4 regions of the Pseudomonas sp. BIGb0558 genome follow, and region 3 is predicted to be linked to each of the others. Evidence: predicted binding sites of a transcription regulator. Region 3 holds the regulator's gene; each other region holds the start of a gene.
What was found. The regulator FliA, encoded in region 3, starts transcription of late flagellar genes. The targets are predictions, from matches to a motif close to CTAAAGTTTNNNNNNNNNNNGCCGNTAA.

Region 1 (3,208 bases), on a different contig from region 3:
TTGGGCGGTTTTGCCGAAAGCCTGCACGGTGGTTTCCGAGAGCGGCCCGCCGCCCTGGTCGGCCACCATCAGCATCACCACCCGGCCGTTGCAACTCAGGGAGCGCAGCAGCAGGTGCTCGCCCTTGAACAGGCGGCGCAGTTCCGGCGGCAGCAATGCCGAGAACTGGGCGTGGTTGTCGGGGTTGAGGCGCACCTGGGCGGACTTGGCCAGCAGGCGTTGCAGCAGGGTGCTTTGCGCCACGTCGAGGCTCATGTGGTCGGCGTCCTTCGGCAGGCCGTCGACTTGATGCACCCGCAGGGTGCTCAGGGTTTTGTCTGCCATCAGCAGCATCACCCGCTGCATGCCACAGGCCACCAGGGCTTCCTTGGCGCAGGTGGTCAGGTGCATGGCGTTGGCAAAGCGGTTTGGCTCTACGAGCAATTCGGTACAGCGCTTGCGCCAGATCGCCAAGGCTTCGGCAGTGGGCGGCGGTGCCGGCAGCAAGCCGTGGTGAACGCGTTGTACGTCCCATGGCCAGATCAACGACAGCGCCGGATGCCAGAGATCGCGCATCAGGGTCGTGCGGGCACTGATCGCCGCGTGTTGGTGAGACTGTTGTTGCACCTCGGCCAACGGTTGTTGCAGGTAAAGCGCAGTCAGGTATTGCCAGCGCTGGGTGTGTGGGCAGGTCCACGATTCCTGCGCCGCCAGCGCCAGCCCATTGGCGAGCAACACGGTATTGGCCGGCTGGTTCAGCCAGCGGCGCAGGTTGGGGTCGGCATCCAGCAACTGCTGTTGGCGCAAGGGCTCGTCTTCACGGGCAATGTGCAGCGCCTTGACCAGCAGGCGTTGCTCCGTGAGCAGCAACGTATAACCCTGGGACACCCAGATCGGCAGGCGCCAAGCCTCGGTCAATCCCAGGCACAGGTCCAGCAGGCGCACGCCGAACACTTCCTGCTCGACGGTGCGTGCCGATTCGCCTTTGTGGATCACCCGCAGTTCCCACTCTTCCAGCAGCTTGGGATAGGCAATCGCCATCGGCCACAGCGGCGAAAGGAACAGCAGGCTGCCCCAGTGAATGTCTTGCCACAAGCGCGCCAGGCGGCTGGCAAACAGGCCGCTGGCTTGTTGCGAAGCGTGCTGGCTGATCATCTGCAACTGGCGCAGGGCCAAGGGGATTTCACCAAGTGGCACCGAAGGCAGGCGAGCCAGCAGTTCCTCGGTGCGTTTGAGGCCGAGGCGATTGATCGCCACTTCAAGATTTTCCGCCGGCTCTGCGAGGCTGCCGTGGGCCTGGTTGTTGGCCTCGCGCATCACGCTGAGCACCAGCGCCGGACTGTTCTGCATCAGCTCTGCAATATCCCGCAACGAACTGCGGTTGTCGCCGATGGCCTTGCACACGCGGTCGTGGCTGGCCTGCGGAACAGGCAATAGCACGGCGTCCAGGCGCTTTATCCAGGCGGCCAGCGAATTGGGTTTTTGAGTTGGGACTGTCGTTTCGTTTGCCATGATTGGGGCGCGATCATCACTTGCGGTCAACACGCCCGGGACGGGCCGAACTGTTTTTTCGCCTTAACGCGCTATAGTCTGGCGCAGATTTGCCGATAAGTAGAACAAGAGTTTTCAACTCTTGCGAATATGACCCTGAACCCGACGGCGCAAGTACTCATCCCCTATGGCTAAAATTATCGGCATCATCGTCGTCATCGCGAGCGTGCTCGGCGGATACGTCCTTTCCCACGGCAAGATTGCGGCGCTGATCCAGCCCTTCGAAGTGCTGATTATCGGCGGTGCGGCGTTCGGCGCATTCCTGCAAGCCAACCCTGGCTACATGACCATGCACGTGATCAAGAAGTCGCTGGGCATGTTCAGCTCGCGCTTCTCCCACACCTTCTACCTGGAAGTGTTGGGGCTGATCTACGAGATCCTCAACAAGAGCCGCCGTGAAGGCATGATGGCCATCGAAGGCGACATTGAAGACGCCGCGGCGAGCCCGATTTTCGCCAAGTACCCGGCGGTACTCAAAGACGAGCGCATGACCGCCTACATCTGCGATTACCTGCGCATCATGTCGTCCGGCAACATGGCGCCCCATGAGCTGGAAGGCTTGTTCGACATGGAGCTGTTCAGCCTCAAGGAAGAGCTGGAGCACCCGTCCCACGCCGTGACCGGCATCGCCGACGGCATGCCCGGCTTTGGTATTGTTGCCGCGGTTCTCGGGATCGTGGTGACCATGGCCTCACTCGGTGAAGGCGACCAGAAGGCCATCGGCATGCACGTAGGTGCGGCACTGGTGGGTACTTTCTTCGGTATTCTCGCGGCCTATGGTTTCTTCGGCCCGCTGGCCACTTCCCTGGCCCACGATGCCAAGGAAGAAGTGAATTTGTACGAAGCGATCAAGGCCTGCCTGGTAGCGTCGGCTTCCGGCATGCCGCCATCGCTGGCAGTGGAGTTCGGGCGCAAGGTTCTGTATCCGAAGCACCGTCCAAGCTTCGCTGAGCTGGAACAAGCGGTTCGCGGTCGCTAAGCCATGGAAAACAACCAGCCGATCATCATCAAGCGCGTCAAGCGCTTCGCTGCGGGACACCATGGCGGCGCCTGGAAAATCGCCTTCGCCGACTTTGCGACGGCGATGATGGCGTTCTTCCTGGTGCTGTGGCTGATGTCCACCGCCACGCCGGAACAGAAGATCGCCATTGCCGGTTACTTCAAGGACCCCATCGGTTTCTCCGAGAGCGGTACGCCTTTTGTGATCGACCTCGGTGGCTCGCCGCAACTGGCGCCCGAGCGCACCATCAACCCGGAAATCAAGACCGATTCGCCCCAGGAAAAAATTCCGATCGAGCGCGATACCGTCGAGGCCATGGCTGACCAGGTCGAGCAGGAACGCCTGGAGCTGTTACTGCAAGAGCTGCAAACCAAGGTTGAGGAAAACCCGCAACTGCTGAAATTCAAGGATCAGATTTCCTTCGAGATTACCCCGGACGGCTTGCGCATCCAGATCACCGACGCTGCCAACCGGCCGATGTTCGACTCTGGCAGTGCGCGGTTGAAGCCGTACTTTGAAGACATCCTGCTGGCCATGGCCGACACCATCAAGGCGGTGCCGAACAAGATCAGCATCAGCGGCCACACCGACGCCAAACCGTATGCGGGCCAGGGCGACTTCGGCAACTGGGAACTCTCGGCCAACCGCGCCAATGCCGCGCGTCGCGCACTGGTCGCC
Region 2 (3,208 bases), on a different contig from region 3:
CTCAATCATGCCCTGGATTTCTGCCGTGGATTTTTGCGTGCGCTGGGCCAGCAGCCGTACTTCATCGGCCACCACCGCAAACCCGCGTCCTTGCTCCCCGGCGCGGGCCGCCTCGATGGCGGCGTTGAGCGCCAACAGGTTGGTCTGCTCGGCGATGGAGCGGATCACTTCCAGCACGCCACCAATCTGCGTGCTTTCGGCGGACAGCGTGCGAATCACTTCCACCGCCTGGCTGATGGTGGTGGAGAGCTGGTCGATCTGTTGCAGGCTGCCGTCGATATTCAGCTGGCCCTGTTCGGCCTGTACCTGGGCATCACGCATTTCACTGGCGGCGTGCTCGGCATTCTTGGCCACATCCTGCACGCCGTAGGTGACTTCGTTGATCGCCGTCGCCACCAGTTCCATCTGCTGCGATTGCTGCTGACTGCGGTCATGGGCGTCGCTGGCATTGCTGCCCAGTTCGCTGGACGACTGGCCCAGGGCATTGGCGCAGGCCTGCAACTGGCCCACCACCTGGCGCAACTTGGCGGTAAAACTGTTGAAGTGGCGGGACAATTGGGTGACTTCGTCCTGGCCGTGGGTGTCGAGGGTGCGGGTCAGGTCGCTTTCGCCGCTGGCGATATTGCCCATGGCGTTCACTGCTTGCTGCAACGGGCGCACGATGCTGCGGGCAATCAGCACCACCAGCAGGGCCATGATCACCGCGATCACCAGGCCCACCATCGAGGCTTTCCATACCTGGCCCTGGAACTCGCCTTGCACGTCATCGACATATACGCCGGAGCCGATGATCCAGCCCCAGGGTTCAAACAACTGGATATACGAGGTCTTGGCCACCGGCGCATCCGCCCCGGGCTTGGGCCAGCGGTAATTCACCATCCCGGCGCCCTTGGCCTTGGCCAGGATCACGAACTCGTTGAACACCGCAAAACCGTCCGGATCGCGAATGGCCGACAGGTTCTGGCCATCGAGCTTGGGGTTTGCCGGATGCATGATCATCACGGGCGTGAGGTCATTGATCCAGAAGTAATCGTCATGCCCGTAGCGCAAGCCGCGGACCACGCTCAAGGCTTGCTTCTGGGCCGCCTCGCGGGTCAGGACGCCGCTGGTTTCGAGGCTGTGATAATAAGTCAGGATCCCGTTGGCGGTCTGGACCACGCGCTGGGTCTGCTCACTCTTGGCCTGGTAAAGGTCGCCATGAATCTGCTTGAGCATAAGCAGACCGAGGGTTAGCAGCATCAGCACGGCGACAATCAGGATCAGCCAGAGGCGTCGGCTGATGGACATGTTGCGCAAACTGTTCATGGTCCTGTCACTCCGTGTTCTTATAATTTTAGGTGCCGCATCGACATTTCCGGCTTGTCTGATAGGCTTTCGGCCCAGAATCAAAAAACCTGAGTCCTGCCTGATTTTTCACGGAATTTTCGCAGCCCGGTCTTGATTATCTGCGCTGCTTTCGCCGCGCATTCGTCGTTAGTGAACACTTAAAAAATTATGTTAGAGGCGTGCCACAGGCATGACCTTTGGGGGAATCGATGGATCTTTGGACCGCCGCTCAGGCGCTGATACTCGGGGTTGTAGAAGGGCTGACGGAGTTTTTGCCGATCTCCAGTACCGGGCACCAGATTATCGTCGCCGACTTGATCAACTTCGGTGGCGAGCGCTTTGAAGCGTTCAATATCATCATCCAGCTGGGCGCAATCCTGGCGGTGGTGTGGGAGTTTCGACGCAAGATCCTCGACGTGGTGATCGGCTTGCCGACCCAGCGCAACGCCCAGCGTTTCACCGTCAACCTGATCATCGCCGTATTGCCGGCGGTGGTGCTGGGGGTGATTTTTGCCGACCTGATCAAGCATTACCTGTTCAACCCGATCACCGTGGCGGCAGCGCTGGTGGTGGGCGGTGTCATCATGTTGTGGGCCGAGCGTCGCCAACATGAAGTGCACGCCGAAACCGTCGACCAGATCACCTGGAAGGACGCCCTCAAAGTCGGCTTCGCCCAGTGCCTGGCGATGATTCCGGGTACCTCGCGTTCGGGCGCGACCATCATCGGCGGCCTGTTGTTCGGCCTGTCACGCAAGACCGCCACCGAGTTCTCGTTCTTCCTGGCCATGCCCACCATGGTCGGCGCGGCGGTGTACTCGGGCTACAAGTACCGCCACCTGTTCCAGCCGGACGATTTGCCGGTGTTTGCCATCGGCTTTGTCACCTCGTTCATCTTCGCGATGATCGCGGTCAAGGCGCTGCTCAAGTTCATCGCCAGCCACAGCTATGCGGCGTTTGCCTGGTACCGCATCGCCTTTGGCCTGGTGATCCTGGCCACCTGGCAATTCGGCTGGATCGACTGGTCGGCCGTCAAGCCATGAACATCCAGCATCCGCGCTTCAAGGCGCTGGTGTTTGCACTGGTGTGCGCCGCGCCGCTGTTGGGCTCGGCGCTGCTGTGGTATCGCGGGGTTTCTATGATCCCGCTGGTGGCCTACGGCGTGGTCAGCGTTATCGCGTTCTTGCTGTACTGGCGCGACAAGCGCAAGGCCCGCGAAGACAGCTGGCGCACCCCGGAAAACATCCTGCACGCCGTGGAGCTGGCAGGCGGCTGGCCGGGGGCGTTGATCGCCCAGCAGGTGTTTCGCCACAAGACGCGCAAGGTGTCTTATCAGGTGGCGTTCTGGCTGATCGTGTTGCTGCACGAGGTGTTCTGGATTGACCAGTTGTTCCTCGGCGGCACGCTACTCTCGATCTTCTAGCAGCAAGCCGACCTGCGTGCGCTTGGGCAGTTTGCTCACCACCAACTGGTGGGAACGCTGCAACAGGCCACGCAGTTCTTCGGCGCCCAGCGGGTAGGGCGCCTCCATGATGATCCACTGCGCCCGCGCCAGGTACGGCGCCGGATGGATACCCGGGCGATCCACATGTCCCAGGAACAGTTCCTTGTCGACCTTGAAGGCCAGCGAATCACCCCGCAGGTGCTGCAAGGCGAACATCTTGTTGCCGGCGATGGAAAACACCCGCACGCCGCCCCATTTGTAGTCTTCCCGCGCGCCGGGCAAGCCCAGGCAAAATTGGGCGACTTGTTCTTCGGTCATTCTCATAACAAACGGTCTCCACATCCTTTGAAGGCGTTATCCAGGTGGTCGATCCAGGCTCGCACGGCCGGCAACACGCCGCGCCGATGAGGGTAAACCGCCTGCAACCAGCCGCCCGGTAAT
Region 3 (3,208 bases):
GCGGCCAACTTATGTAGCCTGCGTCTAAGCAAGACAAGGTAAAGAAATAAAATGGGCAGCATGCATCCCGTACAGGTGATCGCGGTGACCGGCGGCAAAGGTGGCGTCGGGAAAACTAACGTGTCAGTGAATTTGTCCCTGGCCCTGGCAGAGCTTGGCCGTCGGGTCATGCTGCTGGATGCTGACCTGGGTCTGGCGAACGTCGACGTTCTGCTGGGACTGACGCCCAAACATACCCTGGCCGATGTGATCGAAGGCCGCTGTGAGCTGCGCGACGTGCTGTTGCAGGGCCCCGGCGGGATTCGTATCGTGCCGGCTGCCAGCGGCACCCAGAGCATGGTGCACCTGAGCCCGGCGCAACACGCCGGCCTGATTCAGGCGTTCAGCGACATCGGCGACAACCTCGACGTGCTGGTGATCGACACCGCCGCCGGGATCGGCGAGTCCGTGGTCAGCTTCGTGCGCGCAGCCCAGGAAGTGCTGCTGGTGGTGTGCGATGAACCCACCTCGATCACCGACGCCTACGCCCTGATCAAACTGCTCAACCGTGACTACGGCATGAACCGCTTCCGCGTACTGGCCAACATGGCTCAAAGCCCGCAAGAGGGGCGCAATCTGTTCGCCAAGTTGACCAAGGTCACGGATCGCTTCCTCGATGTCGCCTTACAATACGTCGGCGCAGTTCCCTACGACGAGTGCGTACGCAAGGCCGTGCAAAAGCAGCGTGCGGTCTATGAAGCGTTCCCGCGTTCGAAGTGCGCATTGGCGTTCAAGGCTATTGCCCAGAAGGTCGATACCTGGCCGTTGCCCGCCAATCCCCGGGGGCATCTGGAGTTTTTCGTCGAGCGTTTGGTGCATCAGACGAGCGCAGGACCGGTGCTATGACAGCCAGCGGCTACAACCTTTACAAGAAGTCGGCACGTGACAGTCAGGTCGAGTTGATCGAGCGCTACGCGCCTCTGGTCAAGCGCATTGCCTATCACTTGCTGGCACGCCTGCCAGCCAGCGTCCAGGTCGAGGACTTGATCCAGGCCGGGATGATCGGCTTGCTCGAAGTGTCGACCAAGTACGACGCGAGCAAGGGCGCAAGTTTCGAGACATACGCGGGTATCCGTATCCGTGGGGCCATGCTCGATGAAGTGCGTAAAGGTGATTGGGCGCCGCGTTCCGTGCACCGCAATACGCGGATGGTGAGTGACGCAATTCGCTCAATTGAAGCAAAAACCGGTCGCGACGCTAAAGATCACGAAGTTGCGGCCGAACTCCAATTGAGTCTCGACGATTACTACGGGATTTTGAACGATACCTTGGGCAGCCGCCTGTTCAGTTTCGACGACCTTTTACAGGACGGCGAACATGAAGGGTTGCACGAGGACGGCGCGAGTGCCCATCTCGAACCGTCGCGCGATCTGGAAGATGAACGCTTCCAGACTGCGCTGGCGGACGCGATTGCCAATTTGCCGGAGCGTGAGCGACTGGTGTTGGCGCTGTACTACGACGAAGAGCTGAACCTCAAGGAAATCGGTGAGGTCCTGGGAGTCAGCGAATCGCGGGTCAGCCAGTTACACAGCCAGTGCGCAGCCCGCTTGCGGGGGCGTTTGGGAGAGTGGCGAGCGCGCTGACAGGCAGTGTGGGGACACTGCGAACGATACCGTCCAGGCCTTGCGCCCGGACGGGCTTGGCCCGTGGTGCGCCCCCGGTAGTCCTTTTTGTGTAACGCCTGTTGATTGATATGGCGCGCCCAGGTGCTGGGCGCGTTTAAGACTGCTTGGAGGTCGAATTGGACAAGAACATGAAAATCCTCATCGTTGATGACTTCTCAACGATGCGGCGGATCATAAAAAACCTGTTGCGTGACCTTGGGTTCACTAACACGGTCGAGGCGGATGACGGCATTACGGCGATTCCGATCCTCAACAGCGGGAGCATCGACTTTCTGGTAACGGACTGGAACATGCCGGGCATGACCGGTATCGATCTGCTGCGCCACGTGCGCGCTGATGAAAAACTGCGCAGCCTGCCTGTGCTGATGGTGACCGCTGAAGCCAAGCGTGAACAGATCATCGAAGCCGCCCAGGCCGGGGTCAACGGCTACGTGGTCAAGCCATTCACTGCACTGGCCTTGAAAGAGAAGATCGAAAAAATCTTCGAACGCATCGGTCATTGATGCTGCCACGGGGGAGCTATGGAGCATAAAGAATCATCGCAGGCCGACTTCGAGTCGACCCTGAAAAAACATGCTCATCAACTCGTCGAAAGCCTTGAGAAAGGCCAGTTCGGTGACGCGGTGCAGTTAATCCATGAGCTCAACCAGACCCGTGACCGCGGCCTGTACCAGGAAGTGGGCAAGCTCACCCGTGAGTTGCACAGTGCGATCGTCAATTTCCAGATTGACCCGCACATGCCCCAGGCCGAAGAAATCTCGCAGATCACTGATGCCACCGAACGCCTGTCCTATGTGGTCAGGCTGACTGAGGCGGCGGCCAACCGCACCATGGACCTGGTGGAAAACGCCACGCCTCTGGTCAACGGCATGGCCAGTGAAGCCAAGGCCCTGAGCAACGATTGGGGCCGGTTCATGCGTCGGGAAGTGGGCGCTGAAGAGTTTCGTGAACTGGCGCGTCGGGTCGAGGGCTTTTTGTCCCGCAGCGAGCAGGAAAACCGCACGGTTTCCAGCAACCTCAATGACATTCTGCTGGCCCAGGATTACCAGGACCTCACCGGTCAGGTGATCAAGCGCGTGACCCAATTGGTCACCGAAGTGGAAAGCAACCTGCTCAAACTGGTGTTGATGGCGGGTCAGGTTGACCGGTTTGCCGGCATCGAACATGACCGCGAAGCGATCCTTTCTGAAAAAGATCCACAAAAACACCTCGCCAAGGGTGAAGGTCCGCAGATTCATGCCGATAAACGTGAAGACGTTGTATCCGGGCAAGACGACGTAGACGATTTGCTGTCCAGTTTAGGCTTCTAAGGAGCACACCCATGAGCTTCGGCGCCGATGAAGAAATCCTTCAGGATTTCCTTGTAGAGGCCGGCGAAATTTTAGAGCAACTGTCCGAACAACTGGTCGAGCTGGAAAGCCGACCGGATGATGCGAACCTGCTCAATGCAATTTTTCGCGGTTTTCACACTGTAAAAGGGGGCGCCGGCTTCCTCCAGCTCCACGAGCTGGTGGAGTGCTGTCACATCGCCGAGAACGTGTTCG
Region 4 (3,208 bases), on a different contig from region 3:
GCGGCGAGGGCGCGCACTTCGTCGGCGACCACCGCAAACCCCCGGCCTTGTTCGCCGGCCCGGGCGGCTTCGATGGCGGCATTGAGGGCCAGCAGGTTGGTCTGGCCGGCAATGGCGCCGATCACCCCAAGGGTTTCGGTAATGCGCGCGGCGTCCTGGCGCATGTTTTCCACGGTGTGGGTGGCACTGGAGACCTCGCCGATCAACGCGCTGACGCTGCGGGAGGCTTCACCCACCACCACCCGCGAACGGTCGGCGTGCTCGTTGGCGCGCTGGGTGAACGCGGCGGTTTCGGCCGCATTCTCGGCCACGGTGTCGGCGGTGGAGCTCATCTCGGTGATGGCGGTGACGGTCTGGTCGGTTTCCGAGGCATGGCGCACCAGGATCTGGTTGGTCTGGGCCGACGTCTGCTGCAACTGTGCGAGGCTCGACGACATGGCGCCGGTGGCCTCGGTCACTTCGCCGATCATGTTTTGCAGGTAGACGATAAAGCGGTTTACCGAATGCCCGATCGCCCCCAGTTCGTCCTCGGCGCGGATGGTGATGCGCCGGGTGAGGTCGGCATCGCCGTTGGACAGCGCGTCGATATTGGTCTTCAGCGCGGTCATCCGGTGCACCAACTGGCGGATGGCATACACCTGCAGCAGCACCAGCAGCAGGATCATCGGGATTTGCAGCATCGCCAGGGTGCCTAAAACGTCATCACGCTGGGCGGTGATCAGCGAGGTCGGCAGTGCGGTGGCGAGGAACCAGGGCGTACCTTCGATCGGGCGCATGAAGAACGTGCTGGCCACGCCCTGATTGTCGAACTCGCTGCGCTGCAGGGATTGGTCGCGATGGGCCAGGCCGGCGCTGACCTGGGCCGCAAATGCGGAAGTGCCGGTCAGTTCGCTGATGTTCTTCAACACCACCGGGCCGCTGATGCGCGTGCTGTTGCTGATGATCTTGCCGTCGCCTTCGACGATCAGCATTTCGGCGCCGAGGTCTTTTTCCTTGCTGGCCACCAGGTCGTTGAAGAACCCCAGGGTCACGTCGATGGTGGCGACGCCGTACGCCGCGCCGTCACGCTGGATCGCCATCGCGCAGTTGGTGCGAGGCTCCTGGCTGGCGTCATCCTTGTAGGCTGCCGCCCAGGCGCACTGGCCACGGGGTGAGGCGAGCCCGCCCTTGTACCAGCTCTGGTCGTAATAATTGGGGGCCGCGTCGCTGTTCCAGAACGTATTGACCGCCAGCTTGCCCGAGGCATCGCGGTGCCAGAAGGTGCTGTGCTTGTTACGCCCCGGCGTGCGCTGGTTAGGCAGGGGCCAGATGCCGCCGCCGAACACTTTCAATTCGCCGTACTGGTCCACCAGGCCTGGCAGCACCTTGTCGATGGCGTCGCTGTCCAGCAGCGGGATGGTTTGGGTGATGGTGCGTTGCTGGGCCTGGACCTTGTTCAACTCGCCCTGGATCTGCCCGGCCACTTCGGCAATGCGATTGAGCACCACCTGTTCTTCGGTGTGGCGCAGCGTGGGCGCCACCAACTGTCCGATGCCCACGACCGTCAATACGAATAACAACAGGACGAACAGCACCAGGAACAGGGTGTAACGGGCTTGGATAGAGCGCAATGAGGGCATGGGGTCGTCCTTACGAAGCGTTTATTGTGCGACGCGGCTTTGTTAGAGCTTCGAAGGGCTATCGGCTTGGGACGGGGGAGCTTTAGGTACCATGGTGCAAGAAAGTTGCACGGCATGCGTTGAATGATCGGAGCTGGCACGCCAGCCCCGATCCAGACCGGCAGGATTATTTATCCAGCATCTGCATGACTTCTTCCGGGTAACGCAACCCGGCTGTTGCATTGGCCGGGAAGATCGCCTCCAGGGCCGCCAGTTCGGTCGGGCTCAGCTTGACCTCCAGTGCGGCGACATTCTCTTCGAGGTACTTGCGTTGCTTGGTGCCGGGGATCGGGATCAGGTAATCCCCTTGCGCCAGCACCCACGCTAACGCCAGTTGCCCGGCGGTCACGCCCTTGTCGGCGGCCAGTGCCTGCACTTGTTCCACCAGCAACAGGTTCTTCGCAAAGTTATCACCCTGGAAACGCGGGCTGAAGCGGCGGTAGTCATCCGCCGCAAAATCGTCCGGGCTTTTCAGGGCGCCGGTCAGGAAGCCTCGGCCCAGCGGGCTATAAGGCACAAACGCAATGCCCAGGCGCTGGCAGGCGGCGAGGCAGCCGTTGTCTTCCTGGTCGCGGCTCCATAGGGAATATTCGCTTTGCAGGGCGCTGATGGGGTGCACGTTGTGGGCGCGCTCCAGGGTGGCGGCCGAAGCTTCACTCAAGCCCAGGTAACGCACCTTGCCTTGCTTGACCAGTTCAGCCATGGCGCCGACGGTTTCCTCAATCGCCACTTCCGGGTCGATGCGGTGCTGGTAATACAGGTCGAGGGTTTCTACGCCAAGGCGTTTCAAGGTGCCGTCGATGGCGCTGCGGATGTACTCTGGCCGGCCATTCACGCCACGCAACGCCGGGTTCGACGGGTCGCGCACGATGCCAAACTTGCTGGCGAGAAACACCTGATCGCGCTTGCCGGCGATGGCCTTGCCGATCAGCGCTTCGTTGGTGTGGGGGCCGTACATGTCGGCGGTGTCCAGCAGGTTGATCCCCAGCTCCAGGGCGCGGTGCAGGGTATATATGGCTTCGGTGGTGTCGGTGCCGGTGGTGTAGAAATCGGTCATGCCCATGCAGCCGAGGCCGATGGCGGAAACCTGGGGACCGTTTTTGCCGAGTTGACGAGTGTGCATGGGTCCAGCTCCTGTGTAGGGAAGGGCGCCATTGTTGCCCTCGACAAAAGCGGGATAAACCGGATAAAACCACTATCACTATTATGAAATTCTAAACAATCCCTGAAGGAAGCCCGCCCGTGGACCGTTTTAATGCGATGCGTGTGTTCGTGCGGATTGTCGAATTGGGCGGCTTTGCCAAGGCGGCCGACAGCCTGCAACTGCCGCGCGCCTCGGTAACGATCCTGATCAAGCAACTGGAAGCGCACCTGGGCGTGCAGTTGTTGCAGCGCACCACGCGCCAGGTCAGCCCGACCCTCGACGGCGCCGCCTACTATCAGCGTTGTGTGAGCCTGCTGGCCGACCTTGAGGAAACCGAGGCGGTGTTCTCCACCAGCCGCCGCAACCCGCGCGGTACGTTGCGCATTGATATGCCGTCGGGGATCGG

Region 1: motA (flagellar motor stator protein MotA) is a predicted target of FliA. The motif match lies at 1,563-1,590, and genes of this name have one in related genera.
Region 2: M2400_RS25795 (methyl-accepting chemotaxis protein) is a predicted target of FliA. The motif match lies at 1,372-1,399, and genes of this name have one in related genera.
Region 4: M2400_RS27240 (methyl-accepting chemotaxis protein) is a predicted target of FliA. The motif match lies at 1,678-1,705, and genes of this name have one in related genera.

What each region holds. Positions count from the first base shown of each region.
Region 1 is NZ_JANUEW010000002.1:161,479-164,686, reverse strand. Features, by position in the region: gene M2400_RS04095 (HDOD domain-containing protein) at 1-1,491, opposite strand, end outside; gene motA (flagellar motor stator protein MotA) at 1,658-2,509, shown strand; gene motB (flagellar motor protein MotB) at 2,513-3,208, shown strand, end outside.
Region 2 is NZ_JANUEW010000030.1:32,409-35,616, reverse strand. Features, by position in the region: gene M2400_RS25795 (methyl-accepting chemotaxis protein) at 1-1,305, opposite strand, end outside; gene M2400_RS25790 (undecaprenyl-diphosphate phosphatase) at 1,536-2,366, shown strand; gene M2400_RS25785 (DUF1294 domain-containing protein) at 2,363-2,746, shown strand; gene M2400_RS25780 (MmcQ/YjbR family DNA-binding protein) at 2,729-3,091, opposite strand; gene M2400_RS25775 (LysR substrate-binding domain-containing protein) at 3,088-3,208, opposite strand, start outside.
Region 3 is NZ_JANUEW010000011.1:88,576-91,783, forward strand. Features, by position in the region: gene fleN (flagellar synthesis regulator FleN) at 52-885, shown strand; gene fliA (RNA polymerase sigma factor FliA) at 882-1,622, shown strand; gene M2400_RS15615 (chemotaxis response regulator CheY) at 1,793-2,167, shown strand; gene M2400_RS15620 (protein phosphatase CheZ) at 2,186-2,974, shown strand; gene M2400_RS15625 (chemotaxis protein CheA) at 2,986-3,208, shown strand, end outside.
Region 4 is NZ_JANUEW010000034.1:53,826-57,033, reverse strand. Features, by position in the region: gene M2400_RS27240 (methyl-accepting chemotaxis protein) at 1-1,619, opposite strand, end outside; gene M2400_RS27235 (aldo/keto reductase) at 1,786-2,781, opposite strand; gene M2400_RS27230 (LysR family transcriptional regulator) at 2,901-3,208, shown strand, end outside.